3 regions of the Methylobacterium sp. 22177 genome follow, and region 2 is predicted to be linked to each of the others. Evidence: predicted binding sites of a transcription regulator. Region 2 holds the regulator's gene; each other region holds the start of a gene.
The links. Region 2 encodes PhoB, which activates phosphate uptake and scavenging genes when phosphate is short. Its sites were predicted from a motif close to TGTCATNNANCTGTCAT; they were not measured.

Region 1: a site for PhoB is predicted at 4,516-4,532, ahead of ppk2 (polyphosphate kinase 2). Genes of this name have one in related genera too.
Region 3: a site for PhoB is predicted at 3,365-3,381, ahead of ACTJK8_RS18780 (UDP-2,3-diacylglucosamine diphosphatase). Genes of this name have one in related genera too.

The regions. Positions count from the first base shown of each region.
Region 1 is NZ_JBQEPK010000085.1:3,849-9,985, forward strand. It holds gene ACTJK8_RS31495 (hypothetical protein) at 1-332, shown strand, start outside; gene ACTJK8_RS31500 (DUF302 domain-containing protein) at 414-902, shown strand; gene ACTJK8_RS31505 (hypothetical protein) at 1,675-1,839, opposite strand; gene ACTJK8_RS31510 (hypothetical protein) at 1,932-2,231, opposite strand; gene ACTJK8_RS31515 (CYTH domain-containing protein) at 2,366-2,839, shown strand; gene ACTJK8_RS31520 (hypothetical protein) at 2,942-3,337, shown strand; gene ppk2 (polyphosphate kinase 2) at 3,556-4,476, opposite strand; partial or broken gene ACTJK8_RS31530 (inorganic phosphate transporter) at 4,881-6,137, shown strand, end outside.
Region 2 is NZ_JBQEPK010000002.1:64,183-70,319, forward strand. It holds gene pstC (phosphate ABC transporter permease subunit PstC) at 1-390, shown strand, start outside; gene pstA (phosphate ABC transporter permease PstA) at 403-1,293, shown strand; gene pstB (phosphate ABC transporter ATP-binding protein PstB) at 1,316-2,131, shown strand; gene phoU (phosphate signaling complex protein PhoU) at 2,240-2,959, shown strand; gene phoB (phosphate regulon transcriptional regulator PhoB) at 3,081-3,776, shown strand; gene ACTJK8_RS02665 (protein-disulfide reductase DsbD family protein) at 3,856-6,030, opposite strand.
Region 3 is NZ_JBQEPK010000021.1:18,943-25,079, forward strand. It holds gene ACTJK8_RS18765 (NADP-dependent methylenetetrahydromethanopterin/methylenetetrahydrofolate dehydrogenase) at 1-476, opposite strand, end outside; gene ACTJK8_RS18770 (D-2-hydroxyacid dehydrogenase) at 656-1,600, opposite strand; gene ACTJK8_RS18775 (aminotransferase class V-fold PLP-dependent enzyme) at 1,704-2,912, opposite strand; gene ACTJK8_RS18780 (UDP-2,3-diacylglucosamine diphosphatase) at 3,432-4,247, shown strand; gene ACTJK8_RS18785 (glycosyltransferase family 4 protein) at 4,258-5,304, shown strand; gene ACTJK8_RS18790 (ribonuclease HII) at 5,343-6,041, shown strand; gene ACTJK8_RS18795 (methyl-accepting chemotaxis protein) at 6,057-6,137, opposite strand, start outside.

The DNA.
Region 1 (6,137 bases), on a different contig from region 2:
TTTCCGTTCCCGCCGTCATCGGAGCGGCCTACCACACGCCGGGTCTCGCGCTGGGCGCCTCCGACGTCCGCGCACAGGGCGGTCTCCTCGTGCCGGCCCTCACGCGCTGGCAGCAGGCTCGGCCGGCCATCGCCTCCGCCAAGCCCTTCAAGGCACCCGCCACCATCACCGTCGCCTACCGGAACCGGAACATCGCGACGAATGCGACGCAGGTGCTCAAGCAGGGCGGTTTCGCGACCGCGGGCGTCGTCCGGTGGCTGCCCGACGCGCCCGTCACGGTCGAGGCCGCCACGGGCACGGTCAAGCTCGGGGCGCTTGAGGCGATGAACTGATCGCGCCCTCGGACCAGTCAGCACGAGCCGCCGCGGTCCGCATGGCGGGCCGTTCACCTCATGAAAAGCGGAGTTGAAACCATGACCAGCCAGCTCACCTCGACCACGATCACCGTTGAGCACGTCACTCTCTCCTCGACAAAGTCTTTCGAGGTGGTTCGATCCGCCTTGGAGGCTTCGGTGCCCGCCATCGACCTCGATTACGCCAAGCTTCTGAAGGCCAGAAAGGTGGACGATGCGCGCGCGCTTCTCGAACGGCAGGCGCCGCTCTCGATCTTCGGCTCCCGGGACCACGGCGACGTGCTTCTCACCGCCGGGTTGAGCCGCAAGGCCATTCAGTACGACATCGGCAACCCGCTGACGGCCGCATCGATGACCCGGCACGATGTTTCAGCCGCCCTGTACGCGCCGATCCGGGTGCTCCTTCGAGAGGATATAGAGGGCGTCGTCGCGTTCGAATACGACCGCCCGAAAAGCACTTTCGGCCAGTTCGGGAACATGGAGGTCGACGCCGTCGCGGCGGCCCTGGATGAGCAGCTTCGGGGTGTGCTTGCAGCAGCGGCTGCCTGACCGCCTTGCGCTCGCCCTTGTGGCTGGGACGGAGTCTTCGGTCGGATGGTGCGCCGTCCGACCGCTCTGCGGAAGAAGTTGGAGCCAGTCAGCAATGTCTGACTCTACAGTATCGCCGCCCAAAAGCGGCCGGGCGGCAAACCACCCACAGCGGTTCTACGGCTTTTGACCCAACACAGTCGTTCACAGGCGACTGTGCAGCGCCCGAGAGAAGACCCTTGTTCCCACGTCACTAATGAAGTGACGCGCCCATCCCGGTCATTCAGATGGTTTTGACAACAGCCCACAAGCGGACGTTGCCGCCTATGATCGGCCCTTGTCGGGGTACGGCATGCGTAATCGGGCTGCTGCACCCGTGATGTTAGCACCGCCATTCGCGGCGAGTCTCCCCGGCGCCGTGCCGTAACTCAATCCGCCCGGCCTCGCCGCGGCGGGCCTTTCACCGCCCTGTGCACCTGCGAATCTGCATCGGCTACCAGTTCACTTGAACGACTCTGAGACGTTTAATCATGGCCTGCGACTGAAGGCGTACCTTGACCTCGGTCAAGGCCGGGTTGTCGGAGCGCTGGACCAGTTTTCCCTGCTTCCTGATCGCCCATTGCTAGCCGCTTGCCTCGCACTGCGATGGAACGAGGTCGAACGTGAAGGGCGACGAATGTTGAGCTTCACTCATCATATCTACGCAGGCTTGTCCTCAACGCGAGTGTATCGCCTGACCGCTTGGTAACTGGCAATCGACGGGCGGGACCTGACACGCAGCCAGAAGCTCGCGTCAGAGGTCCTCACATTGAGTCTCGGTCAAATCGGTCAGGATGTCCTCGCCACCAGCTTCGATAGCTGCGATGAGGCGCAAGCCACGGGCGGTGATCTCGAACTCGACCAGAACCTCGTGCTCAGCATAGGGGTCGTGCGGGTCGAGGCAGTAGTGTCTGGGCATGATCTGCTCCCGGCGAGCCGGTGAAGCGGCGAGGCGAGCTCGTTATCCCTGCGCCACGACGATCAGATGACTTTACCGGCCGGTTCTGTCGCTCAGTGCGTCGGCTGCTGGTTTCGCTGCGCGTCCTTGCGTCTGTCCCTCTTGCGGCGCTTCACCGGCAGGGGCTCTTCGTCCTCAGCGGTGCGCTCGTGCAGCGCGAAGGTGTGGAGGCGCTGCGCACGCTCCAGGTCGCCATCGACGGCGCTCGTCAGAGCGTAGAAGGCGGCTCGGACGATGTCCTTCTTGGACGCCTTCGGGTGCTTCTCGCGAACAGCCGCGACCAGCTCCTTTCGCTTGATCCCCGGCGCGGCCAAGCCCTGCAACGTTGCAGCCAATTCCTCGATTCTGGCCATCACTACTCCTTTGTATCGGGGCCATCGTCAGCCATGCGCAGGGCGCTATGGGGGACCTGCACCAGCCTTCTGCCGAGTCCGGCCATACATGAGTTAGAGGACACGCCACCGCAACGGCGTGAGCCCTCTCCCGTATGGCCCTTGAGATCGAGCGTAAGTTCCTCGCCACGCCCGCCGTGCTGCCGCTCTGCCGGTCGGGCACTCTCCTGGTACAGGGCTACCTCTACACCGACGCCTGCAACACCCTCCGGGTTCGGCGCGCGGGTGACCGGGCATTCCTGACATGGAAAGGGCCGAAGAGCGGCGCCACTCGCGAAGAAATCGAGTGCGAGGTGCCCTTGCAGATGGGGGAGGAGTTGCTCGCCGACGTGCCGCCAGGGCAGCGCGTCCATAAGACCCGCTACCGGGTCGACCACGCCGGGGCGAGCTGGGACGTGGACGTCTTCGAAGGGGCCCTCGGCGGGTTGATCCTGGCCGAGATCGAGATGGCGCGCGAGGATCAGTACGTGGCGCTGCCGCGCTGGGTCGGGCGAGAAGTCACGACAGATGCACGCTACCGCAACTCACGGTTAGCTAAAGGCGCGATGCTGGATCGGCTGGCTGCCTGAGCTGTCGGTCCCAGCCACCATCTTCAGCACAGGACGACGCTGAGCCGGCCTGAGAAGGCTTACACGACGTCCTCCATCCCGTCTCGACGGCAGGCGCTGGAATTGCTTGCCGTCGGGCTCAAGTGGCAAAACGACTTGCTGTTTGGTCCGGATGGTTTCAGCCTGCGTATGCTCGGCGAAGGTGAGGAGAAGATTCTGACAGGGCACGGGATCGTGTCCGCGGCAGAGTGTAAGCCGGTTCGAGTCCGCTACCGAGTGGTTGTCGAGCGCGAATGGGACGGCGCCCTGACCGCTCGTGGATCGATACATGGTAACCCTGCGGGCCTGTTACCGATCTGGCTTGAACCTGATGCGGTGCTTCGCCTGAAGACCGGAGTCCGCCTCGACATCTCTGTAACCGACCTCATCAACACCATGGCCGAGTTCGAGAGCACTGGCATGGTGTCCGACAACCTGTTGAGTCCGACATCACGAAGCCGCCGCTCGCCCCGTCGGTGAGATGCGTATGAGATCGAGAGCAACTCCGCCTCTGACCGCATGATCTAACGGCCACGCTTGCCGTACCTCGCCGAATGGCCGCCGACTTTGCACCCACCAGACGAGGACACCTCTGCTGCAGCTGCCCGATAGACGCTCTGTCCGCGTCCGGCCAAAACGCGCTTCGATCAGTCCTCACCGCGACCGATATCTGAAGAGACTGGATCAGCCGCTCTCGTTCAGTATACAGCCGGTACGTACATCTCGGCCGGAACCGGACCGCGAACATAATCCGCGTTCCGCACTCGGTCGGGTAGCCGGACGGGCGGGTGTTCCACCGTGTCGTAAGGGATCTGGGCCAATAAGTGGCTGATACAGTTCAGGCGGGCTCGCCTCTTGTCGACCGCCTCAACCACCCACCAGGGCGCCTCGGGGATATGGGTCCGCGCCAGCATGTCCTCCTTGGCCCTGGTGTAGCCTTCCCAGAGCCGACGCGACTCGACGTCCATCGGCGAGAGCTTCCACTGTTTAAGCGGATCCTGGATCCGCATCCGGAAGCGGAATTCCTGCTCGGCATCGGTGATCGAGAACCAGTATTTTACCAGGACGATGCCGGAGCGCACGAGCATGCGCTCGAACTCGGGGACCGACCGGAAGAACTCCTCGACCTCCGCCTCGGTGCAGAAGCCCATGACCCGCTCGACGCCAGCGCGGTTGTACCAGGAGCGGTCGAACAGCACGATCTCGCCGCCGGCGGGCAGATGGGAGACGTAGCGCTGGAAATACCATTGCGTCCGCTCGCGCTCGCTCGGGGCGGGCAAGGCGGCGACGCGGCAGACGCGGGGGTTGAGGCGCTGGGTGATCCGCTTGATCACGCCGCCCTTCCCAGCCGAGTCGCGGCCTTCGAATAGAACCACAACCCGCAGCTTGCGATCTTGCACCCAATCCTGCAGGCGGACGAGCTCATGCTGCAGGCGCAATAGCTCGCGGAAGTAGACCTTACGGTCGAGCCGGTCCGGGTGCCCAAACTCCGAATTTTCCGCGAGGCGGTCCAGACGCTCGTCTTCGAGTCCCAGCTCCAGCTCCTCATCGTAGCTGTCGGCCAGCTCGCGCCGGATGGCGTCGAGCGCGGCAGCTTGAGCAAAATTCTCGTCAGGCATCGTCTGCGAACCTCGATAGGGCGTCGATCGGCCACCGTGAGCACACTTCCATGACAAGCCCGCGAAGCGACGCCAGATCTCGTTGCCTTTGCACCTTTCCGTTTTGGATTTTTGGATTAGTTCATGCGTTAGTCACGCAGAATCAAGATCGATATTGCATCAATCTTCGCATGCGGCACAAAAACTATCTTTTATACCATATATACATCGCACTTATTCAGCATATCGCCATCGAAGATCCGACATTGTTGATAAAAATGCCGATCTTCTGAATTTGCCAAAGCGGCTTTCACTAAAGCACCCGCGAGCGGCTCAAGAAATTCGATAAAATCGTCTCGACGTCACCTAAGTGTCATGGAGCCAATCTACGCCGCAGGCGAACCGTAGAATTCACCGAGGCGCCTATGTCCGACGCTATTCTGACTCCAACGAGTTCTATAGGACAAGCGCCAAGCGGAAAGCCCAAGCTCGACCGCGGAATGCACCCGGGCGGCATCATTGCCTTCCTCCTCGTCCTGGTGGCTGGGCTCGGCTACGCGGTGGTGAGCCTCGTCGCGGACATGAACGCCGTGCACCAGGAACCCCTAGCTGTCGGCGCCTTCGTGCTTCTCGGGCTCGCGCTGCTGATCGCGCTCGGCTTCGAGTTCGTGAACGGCTTCCACGACACCGCCAACGCGGTCGCCACAGTGATCTACACCCACTCGATGCCGCCGCTGGTTGCGGTGATCTGGTCCGGTGCCTTCAACTTTCTCGGCGTGCTGCTGTCCTCGGGCGCCGTGGCCTACGCGATCGTCACGCTGCTGCCGGTCGAGCTGATCCTGCAGGTCGGCTCGGGGGCGGGCTACGCGATGATTTTCGCGCTGCTAATCGCGGCGATCCTGTGGAACCTTGGCACCTGGGCCATGGGTCTGCCGAACTCCTCGTCCCACGCGCTGATTGGCTCGGTGCTCGGCGTCGGCCTCGCCAACCAGTTGATGGGGGGCCAGGACGGTACCTCGGGCGTCGACTGGGCGCAGGCGCTCAACGTCTTCAAGGCGCTGCTGTTCTCCCCGGTCTGCGGCTTCGTGGCGGCCGCCCTGCTGCTGCTCGCCCTGAAATTCGCGGTGCGCCGCAAAGATCTCTATGAGGCGCCCAAGGGCGAGGCGCCGCCGCCCCTATGGATCCGCGGCCTGTTGATCCTCACCTGCACGCTGGTCTCGTTCTTCCACGGCGGCAATGACGGGCAGAAGGGCATGGGCTTGATCATGCTGATCCTGATCGGCGCTGCCCCCACTGCCTACGCGCTGAACCGAACCATGAACTCCGATGCGACCCCGGCATTCGTGCAAACCTCGCAGGCCGCCAGCACGGTGTTTGCAGGACACGCTGGCGGTAAACCGCGCCCCGACGCGTCTCAAGCCCGCAAAACCGTCGCCGACGCGTTGAAGGCCAAAGACCTCAATCGGCCTGAGGTCTACGGCGCACTGGCCGCGCTCTCGACCGACATCGCGACATCGGTGAAGAACTACGGCTCGCTTCAGCAGGTCCCAGCCGGGGCGACCTCGAACGTGCGCAACGACATGTATCTCGCGTCCGATGCAATCCGGTTGCTGCCGAAGACCGGCGCAGCTTTCTCAGAAACGGAGACGAAGACCCTCAAGAGCTACACCGAACTGCTCAAC
Region 2 (6,137 bases):
ATCGCCTCGATCGCCCGGGACATGCTCGACCAGATCCCGACCGTGCTGCGCGAGAGCGCCTACGGCATCGGCTGCACCACCTGGGAGGTCGTGCGCCACGTGCTGGTGCCGCAGGCGGCGGTCTCGATCATCGGCGCGATCATGCTCGGCCTCGGCCGGGCGCTCGGCGAGACGATGGCGGTGACCTTCGTGGTCGGCAACGCCAACCGGCTCTCGGCCTCGATCTTCGACCCGAGCTCGACCATCGCGTCGCGCATCGCCAACGAGTTCAACGAGGCGGACGGCCTCCAGCTGAACGCGCTGATGGCCCTGGGCTGCATCCTGTTCGTGATCACCTTCGTGGTGCTCATCATCGCCCGGCTGCTGACGCGCCGCGTCAAGGCCGCCTGAGGAGCACGCGCGATGGTTTCCTCCAGCACGATCGCCCCGGCCGCCCAGCGCCGCCCCGGCCGCGTCCGCCAGGGACGCCGCGTCGCCGACCGGGCCCTGCGCGTCGCCTGCACCGCCGCGACGGTGGTGGGCGCCCTGGTCCTCGGCTCGATCCTGGTGATGCTGATCGTCCAGGGCGTGCGCGGCTTCACGCCCACCCTGTTCACCAACCCGACCCCGGGCCCGGGCTCCGAGGGCGGCGGCATCGCCAACGCGATCCTGGGCAGCCTCGTGCTGACCGGGATCGGCATCCTGATCGCCACACCGGTCGGCGTCATGGCCGGGACCTTCCTCGCCGAGTACGGGCGCGGCTCGAAGCTGGCGGCCCTGATCCGCTTCCTCAACGACGTCCTGCTCTCGGCGCCGTCGATCCTGATCGGCCTGTTCGTCTACACGCTGATGGTGCGGCCGATGGGCACCTACTCGGGCTGGGCCGGCGGCGTGGCCCTGGCGATCATCGCCGTGCCGGTGATCGTGCGCACCACCGAGGACATGCTGCGCCTCGTCCCCGGAACCCTGCGGGAGGCCGGCGCGGCGCTCGGCGCGCCGCCCTCGACGGTGATCATGAGCGTGACCTGGCGGGCGGCCTCGGCCGGCATCGTCACCGGCATCATCCTGGCGCTCGCCCGCATCGCCGGCGAGACCGCGCCGCTGCTGTTCACCGCGCTCAACAACAATTCCTGGTTCTCGGCCAACCTGATGGGCGGCGTCGCGAACCTGCCGGTGATGATCTACCAGTTCGCCCTCTCGCCCTACCCGAACTGGCAGGGCCTCGCCTGGGCGGGCGCGCTCCTGATCACCGCGACCATCCTGGCGCTGTCGATCATCGCGCGCCTCGTGATCAAGCCGCAGGCCTCGCGCTGAGCCCCCTTTCGAGGACACGACGATGAACGCCGCCTCCGCGATCCCGACGGTCGAGCTGAACCGCAACCGCGCCGAAGAGGGCGGCCCCGTGCGGATCGCCGTCAAGGACCTGAACTTCTACTACGGCAGCTTCCACGGGCTGAAGGACGTCAACCTCAACTTCCACGACCGGCAGGTGACGGCGCTGATCGGCCCCTCCGGCTGCGGCAAGTCCACCCTGCTGCGCTGCTTCAACCGGATCTACAGCCTCTACCCGGAGCAGCGCGCGGAGGGCGAGATCCTGCTCGACGGCGAGAACATCCTCAGCCCCTCCGTCGACCTGAACGAGCTGCGCTCGCGCATCGGCATGGTGTTCCAGAAGCCGACGCCGTTCCCGATGTCGATCTACGACAACGTGGCCTTCGGCCTGCGCCTCTACGAGAAGCTGCCGAAATCCGAGCTCGACGGCCGGATCGAGGAATCCCTGCGCAAGGCCGCCCTCTGGGACGAGGTGAAGGACAAGCTCCGGCAGCCGGGGACCGGCCTGTCGGGCGGCCAGCAGCAGCGCCTGTGCATCGCCCGGACGGTGGCGCAGCGTCCGGAGGTGATCCTGTTCGACGAGCCGACCTCGGCCCTCGACCCGATCTCCACCGGCCGCATCGAGGAGCTGATCGAGCAGCTGCGCGACGAGTTCACCATCGTGATCGTCACCCACAACATGCAGCAGGCGGCGCGCATCTCGCAGTTCACCGCCTTCATGTATCTGGGGCAGCTCGTCGAGTTCGGTCCGACCAACCGGATGTTCATGAATCCGACGGAGCGCCGCACGCAGGACTACATCACCGGCCGCTTCGGCTAGTCTGCCGGGCCGCTCCGGTCCCGGGACCGCCGCTCGCGTCTCCGGCGCGTCGGCGGATCCGCAAACCTCCCGGAGTGCCGTCCCCGGGACCCCATCGAAGGATCCGCCATGCCCGGCCATATCGTCACCTCCTACGACACCGACCTGGAGAACCTGCGTCGCTCGATCTCGGAGATGGGCGGCGTCGCCGAGAAGATGACCGCGGAGGCGACCGATGCCCTCGTGCGCCGGGACGACACGCTCGCCCAGGCGGTGATCCTCGCCGACAAGCGCCTCGACGCACTGCAGCGGGACATCGAGGAGCGCGCCGTGCTGCTGATCGCCCGGCGCCAGCCGCTGGCGATCGACCTGCGCGAGACCATCTCGGCGATCCGCGTCTCCGGCGATCTCGAGCGGATCGGCGACCTCGCCAAGAACGTCGCCAAGCGCGTGGTGGCGATCTCCGACCAGGCGCCGGCCCAGAAGATCGTGCTCGGCGTGCGCCACATGAGCGACCTCGCCGAGGGCCAGCTCAAGGACGTGCTCGACGCCTACGCGAGCCGCGACGTCCAGGCGGCCCACGACGTCTGGGAGCGCGACGGTGAGATCGACGCCCTGTACAATTCCCTGTTCCGCGAGCTCCTGACCTACATGATGGAGGACCCGCGCAACATCTCGTTCTGCACGCATCTGCTGTTCTGCGCCAAGAACGTCGAGCGCATCGGCGACCACACCACCAACATCGCCGAGACGATCCACTACCTCGCCACGGGGGAGACCCTGGCGGGCGACCGGCCGAAGAACGACGCGTCGAACTACGCGACGGTGGACGGACTCCAGGCGCCGTGAGCCCCCGACCCCGGCCTTCCTGCGGGCATGGCCGGGGCCAGTAACCGTGCAGGTTGAGGCCGGGCGGCGCCTCCTGCACCATCCGCGGGACCGCCGGTAGAACGAGTCGTCGAACGTGAGCATGCAAGTCCTGATCGTCGAGGACGAGGAGGCGCTGACCACGCTGCTGCGCTACAACCTGGAGGCCGAGGGCTTCCTGGTGGATTCGGCGGCGCGCGGCGACGACGCCGAGCTGCTCCTGGCGGAGCGGATCCCGGACCTCGTCCTGCTCGACTGGATGCTGCCCGGCCTCTCCGGGATCGAGCTGTGCCGCCGGATCCGGGCGCGCCGGGAGACCGAGCGCCTGCCGGTGATCATGCTCACCGCCCGGGGCGAGGAGGGCGACCGCGTCCGCGGTCTCGGCACGGGCGCCGACGACTACATCGTCAAGCCGTTCTCGGTGCCTGAACTGCTCGCCCGGATCCGCGCGCTGCTGCGCCGGGCCAAGCCCGCCCACGTCTCGGACCGGCTGGCGGCGGGCGATTTGGAGCTCGACCGCACCGGCCACCGCGTCCGTCGCGGCGGCGAGGAGCTGCATCTGGGCCCGACAGAGTTCCGGCTGCTGGAATTCCTGATGCTCGCGCCGGGCCGGGTCTTCTCCCGCGAGCAGCTCCTCGACGGGGTCTGGGGCCACGACGTCTACATCGACGAGCGCACGGTGGACGTGCATGTCGGGCGGCTGCGCAAGGCGCTGAACGGCCCGCGCCAAGCCGACCCGATCCGCACGGTCCGCGGCTCGGGCTACGCCTTCGACGAGACCTTCTCGCTCGAGGCCTGAGGAGGCCCCATGGACTGCCGGAGCGACAGATCGCTCCGGCGCGCCGTCTCTGCTCAGGCGCCCGAGACCGCGGACGGGTTCAGCGCGCCAGCGCCGCGCTCCGTCCCGCGGCGGCCGGCACCGCCTCCAGCGCCGCCAGGACCGTCCCCTCGGTCAGGATCTGCGGGAGCACCTGGGGCTCCCCCGTCCCGGTGTAGAGCAGGTAGAGCGGGACGCCGCTGCGCCCGTGCTTCTCCAGCAGGCGGGTGATCTCGGGGTTCTGGTTGGTCCAGTCGCCCTTCATGTAGGTCACGCCGCGCTCGGCCATCGCGGCCCGCACCGCCCGGGTGTTGAGCGAGGTCGCCTCGTTGACCGCGCAGGTGATGCACCAGGCGGCGGTCATGTCGACGAAGACGGGGCGGTGCGCGTCGAGAAGGGCGTCGAGGCGCGCCTGCGTGAACGGCTCGACCCCGTCGGCGGCAGCCTGCGCCGCCGGCGCGGCGCTGCTCCGGGGCAGGGTGACGGCGAGGGAGGCGACCGCGATCAGCGCCAGCACCGCGGCGGCCTGCGCGATCCGACCCGTCCGCGGCGCGGCGGCGCGGCCGTGCTCCCAGGCCCAGGCGGCGAAGCCCACGAGCACGAGGCCGATCAGCGCCGCCAGCTGCCCGCGCGGGTCGACCTGCTGCGCCAGCACCCAGATCAGCCACGCGACGGTGGCGTAGACCGGGAAGGCCAGCACCTGCTTGAGGGTCTCCATCCAGGCGCCCGGCCGCGGCAGTGCCCGCAGGGCCGGCGGCCAGAGGGTCAGGAGCAGGAAGGGCAGGGCGAGGCCGAGGCCGAGGCTGGCGAAGACGGCGAGCGCCACGCCGGCGCTCTGGGTCAGCGCGAAGCCCACCGCCGAGCCCATGAACGGCGCCGTGCAGGGCGTCGCCACCAGGGTGGCGAGCACGCCCGTGAAGAACGAGCCGCTCAGGCCGGCGCGCCGGGTGAGGCCGTCTCCGAGGCCGGCGAGCCGCCCGCCGACATGGACCGCGCCGGAGAGGCTCAGGCCCATCGCGAACAGCAGGTAGGCGAGCCCCGCGACCACGGCGGGCGATTGCAGCTGGAACCCCCAGCCGATCGCGGCCCCGCCGCTCTTCAGGCCGATCAGCGCAGCGGCGAGCGCCAGGAAGCTCGCCAGGACGCCGGCCGTGTAGGCGAGGCCGTGGAGCCGCAGCCGGGCCGGCCCCTCGCCCGCGTGCCGCACGAGGCTCAGGACCTTGATCGAGAGGACCGGGAAAACGCAGGGCATCAGGTTGAGGATCAGGCCGCCGAGGAAGGCGAAGGCCGCGGCGGTCGCGAGGGTCAGCGCGTCGAAGTCGGAGGTTGCCGGCCCGGTCGCGCCCGGGTTCGGCGCGGTCGGGGCCGGCGCCGCGGCGGCCGGGAGCACCGGCTCGTCGCCGTACGCGAAGGCGAGCCGGCGGGTCCCGGCGGCGTCGACCTCGTCGACCGTCAGGACGCCGGGCAGCGCGGTGGGCACCGGATCGGTCGGGCTGCTCCGCGCGAGGGTCAGGTGCAGGCCGGTCTCGTCGACGGTCATCACCTGGGCGGCGGCGTTGTCGATCGCGGTCTCGGCGTAGGGAAAGTACGCGGCGTTGCGGACCGCCTCGGGCTTGAGACCGGTCGCGGCGAAATCGAGGCGCAGGGTGTCGCCCTGGCTCGACAGGCGCAGGGGCCAGAGCGCCGGCACGGGCAGGGCGGCGCGCGCGCGCGCGAACAGCGCGGCGCTGGCCGGGTCCGGCTCGGCCTTGCCCACGGGCATCGTCAGGGCGAGGTCGGCCGAGCCGGGGACGCACTCGGTCTCGCAGACGAGGTAGGTCAGTTTCGCCTGGATCCGCACCGGGTCCGCCGGGTCGAGGCTCGGCGGCGGCGTCACCGGCACGAGGAGCGTGACCTCGCCCTCGTAGCCGTAGTTCATGAGGGTCGCGATCGGGATGCGCTCCGGCGCCGGCCACCGGATCGCGCCGGCGTTGAAGCCGGCCGGCAGGGTCCAGGTCACCTCCGGGGGCAGGCCGGAATCGCCCGGATTGCGCCAGTAGACGTGCCAGCCGGGCTTGATCTGCATCCGCACGGCCAGCGTGAAGGGCTGCGCGCCGGCGACCGCGGCGGGCTCGGCCACGAGGCTCGCGCGCACGAGGTCCGCGGGCGTGCGGAAGCCCTGCGGAAACCCCTGCGCCGCGGCGGCCGAGAGGCTCGCGGCGAGGGCCAGGATCAGGATGGCGAGGCGGCGGATCATGCTGTCCCTTCGCGCGCGGGGCGGTCGCGGTTTCACGCGCGGCGTCTCTCGCCCGGCGCGGGCGTTTCCGTGGCGCCGGGTCTTACCATGGACCGCGTCCGGGGTCG
Region 3 (6,137 bases), on a different contig from region 2:
GCGGCCTGGGTCTTGTCGAGGGCGCGGCCCGCGATGGTGACCTCGGCGCCCTCGCCGGCGAGCAGAGCGGCCGAGCGCATGCCGACCGGGCCGGTGCCCGCCAGCACGACGGCCTTCTTGCCCTGGAGCGAGCCGGCGGCCTTGGCCACCAGCGCGACGCCCGCGGCGGCCGTGGTGTTGGAGCCGTTGGAATCGAGCATCACCGAGACCCGGAACGGGCCGAAGAAGCGCTTCTTGACGGCGGTGAACAGCTCCTCGCCGGCCGCCATGCTGCCGCCGCCGACGAAGATCGCCGTCGACTTCTTCTCGGAACCGCCGCGGGTGTAGATCGTGCCGTCCACGAGCGCGCCGACATTGTCGGGATTCACGCCGCCGTAGCCGGTGATGTGGTCCGCGCCGCCGTCGTAGCCGACGACCGTGTCGAACACGTTCGGCACGGCATCGGTGTCGAACAGGAACAGCAGCTTCTTGGTCATTCTCTACCTCGGCCCAGGGTGGGCATCATCGACGTGAACACTCCACCCCGTCATTCCGGGTCCGCGAGGCGGGACCCGGAATCGAGACGCTCAGGTGGTTCTCTGCCGACACCGTCGGCGACACTGGGTTCCGAGCCCGCCCGCGGCGCCCCGGAATGATGGCGCGCTGCGCGCCGCCCTCAGCTCTCGACCACGTTCTGCGGCTTGCCCGCCACGAACGCCTCGACGTTGTCGACGAGCTGGTCGGCCAGGATCTGCATCGCCTCCTTGCTCGCCCAGGCGACGTGCGGCGTGACGATCAGGTTCGGCAGGTCGGCCTCGCACAGGATGTTGCCGTCCTTGGGCGGCTCCTGCGCCACCACGTCGAAGCCGGCGCCCGCGATGGTGCCGTCCTTGAGCGCTTCGAGCAGGGCCGCCTCGTCCACCAGCCCGCCCCGGGCCGTGTTGATGAGGATGGCGCTCTTCTTCATCTTCTTGAGCTCGGCGGCGCCGATCATCCCCTTGGTGTCCGGGGTCAGCGGCACGTGCAGCGTGATCACGTCGGACTGGGTGAGGATCGTCTCGAAATCCACGAGCCCGTCCTGCGGGAACACGTCGTAGGCGATGACCTTCATGCCGAGCGCCTCGGCGCGCTTGGCGATCGACTTGCCCAGCGCCCCGTAGCCGACGATGCCGAGGGTCGAGCCGGCGATGTCGTAGATCGGGTAATCGAAGTAGCAGAACTGCTTGGACTTCGCCCAGTCGCCGCGCCGCACCGAGTTGGCGTAGGGCACGATCGCCCGCCGCAGGGCGAACATCAGCCCGACCACGTGCTCCGGCACGGTGTTGAACGCGTAGTTGCGGATGTTGACGACCGTGACCCCCTGGGCCTTGGCCTGGGCCTTGTCGACCACGTCGGTGCCGGTGGCGGCGACCGCGATCAGCTTCAGGTCGGGGAGCTGCTTCAGCGTCTCGGCCCGCATCGGGACCTTGTTGATCAGCGCGATCTCCGCCCCCTGGAGCCGCGAGACGATCTCTTCCGGCGTCCAGGTCGACTCGTGCTCGACGTATTCGTGGGGGAAGTTGAACGGTCGGACCCTGGCATCGAGGGACTCACGATCCAGGAACACGATCTTCTTGGTCATAGGACCCCTCTCGAACGACGGGCGGTTTCCTCGATAGTCTTGTTCTTACTTGCGCGTCGGGGCGGGCCCGGCAACCCGGTCCCGCCCCGATCGCGTGCGCAGTTCACGCCTTATGCAGCGGATTCTCGCGCAGGTAGCTGGAGGCGGCGGCGACGCCCGAGCCCGGCGTGACCTTGATGCCGCAATCGAGCATGGCCATCTCGGCGCCCGCGATGGCGCCCAGCAGCGACAGCTCGTTCAGGTCGCCGAGGTGGCCGATGCGGAACACCTTGCCGGCGACTTTCGACAGGCCGGCACCGAGCGACAGGTTGTAGCGCTCGTAGGCGTGGGTGATCACCTTGGCGGCGTCGGCACCTTCCGGCACCACGATCGCCGTGACCGTGTCGGAGTTCCACTTGGGCTCCTTGGCGCAGGGCTTGAGGCCCCAGGCCGCCACGGCCTGACGGGTCGCCTCGGCGAGCACGTGATGGCGGTGGTAGACGTTCTCCAGCCCCTCCTCCTTCACGATCGCCAGCGCCTCGCGCAGGCCGTAGAGCAGCGGCAGGACGGGGGTGTAGGGGAAGTAGCCGGTGGCGTTGGCGGCCAGCTGGTCCTTCCAGGCGAAGTAGGCGTGGCCGAGCCGGTCGTTGCGGCCGGTGCCGCCCTCGGCGATCTTGAGCGCCTTCGGGCTGATGCAGATCAGGCCGAGGCCGGCCGGGAGCATGAAGCCCTTCTGCGAGCCCGCGATGGCGCAGTCGACGCCCCACTCGTCCATCTTGAACGGCAGCGAGCCGATCGACGAGATGCCGTCCACGAACAGCAGCGCCGGGTGGCCGGCGGCGTCGATCGCCTTGCGCACCGCGCCGATATCGCTGGTGACGCCCGTGGCGGTCTCGTTGTGGACGACCATCACGGCCTTGATGGCGTGGTCCTTGTCGGCGCGCAGCGCCTCCTCGATCTTCTGCGGGTCGGCGCCCGCGCCCCACTCCTCCTCCTGGACGATCACGTCGAGGCCGAGGCGCTGGGCCATGTCGACCCAGAGGTGGCTGAACTGGCCGTAGCGGGCGGTGAGCACCTTGTCGCCGCGGCAGAGGGTGTTGGACAGGGCCGATTCCCAGATGCCGGTGCCCGAGGACGGGAACAGGATGACCGTCCCGTTGGTCGAACCGAACACCATCTTGGAGTCCTGCAGCAGCGGCTTCACCAGCTCGGGGAAGCTCGGCGACCGGTGATCCTCGGACGGCACGTGCATGGCGCGCAGGACGCGCTCCGGGATGTTGGTGGGGCCCGGGATGAAGAGGTGGTTGCGACCGGGGCGCCGGGTTGCGGCCATGATGTTTCCTCCGAAAAGTCCATTGCGCGCGGGCGTGAACCCGCGCCGGGTTGTCCAAGCGTCCTCAGGGAGTCGGTCCGGCGCCGTCGAAAGCGGCTCGCGCCGCACCCCCTCGAACGCCATCCTCTGCCGTGATCGGGGGGTCTCCGCGGAGCGGCAGGCGGCCTCACGCCGCTCGCGTCGCGGCGCGCCCCCGCGCGCCGGTCGCCTCCGAATTGCCGTCCCGTCCAACGGCTCCAGGGCCGTCCTCGCCGCCTTCCTGTCAAGGTCCGGCCGTGCTCGTGCCGAGCGGCCGGTTCTTGGTATTATGAGGCGGTGAAGCTCGAAAGGAAAACCGGAAAAACTTCCGGAACTTGCCAAAAAAATTTTTTGTGCGACGCAACGAAGTCGAGCTCCGGTTGAGAGGCTTCGCGGCACCGCACACCGAAGTCTTTCCGCCCCGTCCGAACCCGCGTCATCAAACTGAGATCGGATCGCGCTCTGGATCCCGGCACCGTAAAGCCGCCGGGAGAGGGTGCCGTGGCCGAGGTTGAGGAGATGCCGGTCCGCGTGCGGACGCTGTTCCTGTCCGACCTGCATCTCGGCACGCGCGGCTGCCAGGCCGGCCTGCTGCTGTCGTTCCTGAAGGACTACGACGCCGACACGATCTACCTCGTCGGCGACATCGTGGACGGCTGGCAGCTGCGCTCGGGCTGGTACTGGCCGCAGGAGCACAACGACGTCGTGCAGAAGCTCCTGCGCAAGGTCCGCAAGGGCGCGCGGATCGTCTACCTGCCGGGCAACCACGACGAGTTCCTGCGCGACTACGTGGGCACGAGCTTCGGCGGCATCGAGCTGGCCGAGACCGCGATCCACGAGGCGGCCGACGGCAAGCGCTACCTCGTCATCCACGGCGACCAGTTCGACATGGTCGTGCGCCACTCGCCGTGGCTCGCCCATCTGGGCGACGGCGCCTACACGCTGGCGCTCTCGCTCAACACGCTGATCAACAAGGTGCGGCGGCGTCTCGGCCTGTCCTACTGGTCGCTCTCCGCCTGGGCGAAGCTGCGCGTCAAGAACGCCGTGAGCTTCATCGGCCGCTTCGAGACGATCCTGGCCGAGGAGGCGCGCCGCCAGGGCGCCGACGGGGTGATCTGCGGCCACATCCACCACGCGGCCGACCGGCCGATCGGCGACCTGCGCTACCTCAACACCGGCGACTGGGTGGAATCCTGCACGGGGCTCGTGGAGCACTACGACGGCCGCATCGAGGTGCTGCACTACCCGAGCCTCCTGCGGGCGCGGGCGGCCGAGATCGTGCCGCAGACCCTGCCGGGCCGGCGCGCGGTGGCGTGAGGGCGCCGCCGTGAAGCTCCTGATCGCCAGCGACGCGTGGCACCCCCAGGTGAACGGCGTCGTGCGCTCCCTCGAGCAGATGGTCCGCCGCGCGCCGGAGCACGGCTTCGCCACGGCCCTGCTGTCGGTGGCGGATTTCCGCTCGCTGCCGCTGCCGGGCTACCCCGAGATCCGCCTCGCCTATGCCGGGCGCGAGCGGGTGGCGGCGCGCTGGCGGGCCGAGCGGCCGAGCCACGTGCACATCGCCACGGAGGGGCCGGTGGGCCTCGCGGCGCGCCGGCACTGCCTCGCGCACGGCCTGCCCTTCACGACGAGCTACCACACGCGCTTCCCGGAATACCTCGCCGCCCGCGCCCCGGTGCCGGAGGCGTGGTCCTACGCGTATCTGCGCCGGTTCCACGGCGCCGCCCGGGGGACGATGGTCAGCACCGCCTCGCTCCAGGGCGAGCTCGCGGCGCGGGGCTTCGGCCGCCTGATGCGCTGGACTCGGGGCGTGGACACGGAGCGGTTCCGGCCGGCCGAGCCCGGGACGCCCGCGCCGGCGGAACTCGCCGGCCTGCCGGGGCCGCTGTTCCTCTACGTCGGGCGGCTGGCGGTGGAGAAGAACGTCGCGGCCTTCCTGAGCCTCGATCTGCCCGGCACGAAAGTGGTGGTCGGCGACGGGCCGGACCGCGCGCGGCTGCAGGCGCTCGCGCCGGAGGCCCGCTTCCTCGGCACCCGCACCGGCGCGGACCTCTCGGCCGTCTACGCGGCCTGCGACGTCTTCGTCTTCCCGAGCCTCACCGACACGTTCGGCATCGTGCTCCTGGAGGCGCTGGCCAGCGGCCTCCCGGTGGCGGCCTTCCCGGTGCCGGGCCCCAACGACGTCGTCGGCGGCACCCGGGTCGGGGTGCTCGACCCGGATCTGCGGGTCGCCGCGCTGGCGGCTTTGCGCCTGTCGCGCGCCGAGTGCCGGGCCGAGGCGCTGCGCTGCGGCTGGGACGTGAGCGCCCGGCAGTTCTTCGGCAACATCGTCGAGGCGCATGGCGGTGCCCGGAGCACCCGGGACGCCGCCTGACGCGTGACGGCGCCCGCGCGGGATGGCAGGACGGCGCGATGCCGTCCGCCAAATCGTCCGCCAAGCCGCACGCCGGACCGCCCACTGGATCGACCGCCGGAACGCCCGCCGGAACGCGCGCGTCCGTCAGGACCCGGGCCCCGGGCGCTGGCCCGTTCGATCCCGCCCGGGCCGCCGCGTATCCGGCGGCGATCGGCTGCGACGAGGTCGGGCGCGGCGCGCTCTGCGGACCGGTGGTGGTGGCCGCGGTCTGGTTCGATCCGACGGCGATCCCGCCCGACCTGCTCGCGGCCCTCGACGACAGCAAGCGCGTTCCCGAGCCGGTGCGGGAGCGGCTGGCGCCCCTGATCCGCGCCCACGCGCGGGTCGCGGTGGCGGCGGGATCGCGCGCCCTGATCGACCGGATCAACATCCGCGGCGCGACCCTCGACGCCATGGCGCGGGCGGTGGCGCGGCTCGGCCTCGCCGCGCCCGTGCTGGTCGACGGGCGCGACGCCCTGCCGGGCCTGCCCGGCCGCGCCGTGATCGGCGGCGACCACCTCGTGCCGCAGATCGCCGCCGCCTCGATCGTCGCCAAGGTGCTCCGGGACCAGCTGATGCGGCGCCTCGCCCGGCGGCATCCCGGCTACGGCTGGGAGCGGAACGTCGGCTACGGGACGGCCGTCCACCGCGCCGGCCTGACGCAGCTCGGGCGCAGCGCGCATCACCGGCTCAGCTTCACCCGCGGGTTCGATTGAGCCGGGCAAGACGGGTCACGCGGCCCGGACGCCCGCCAGGAAGCGGTGGACCTCCGCGGCGAGTTCCTCCGACTGACGCGTGAGCGCGGTGGCGGC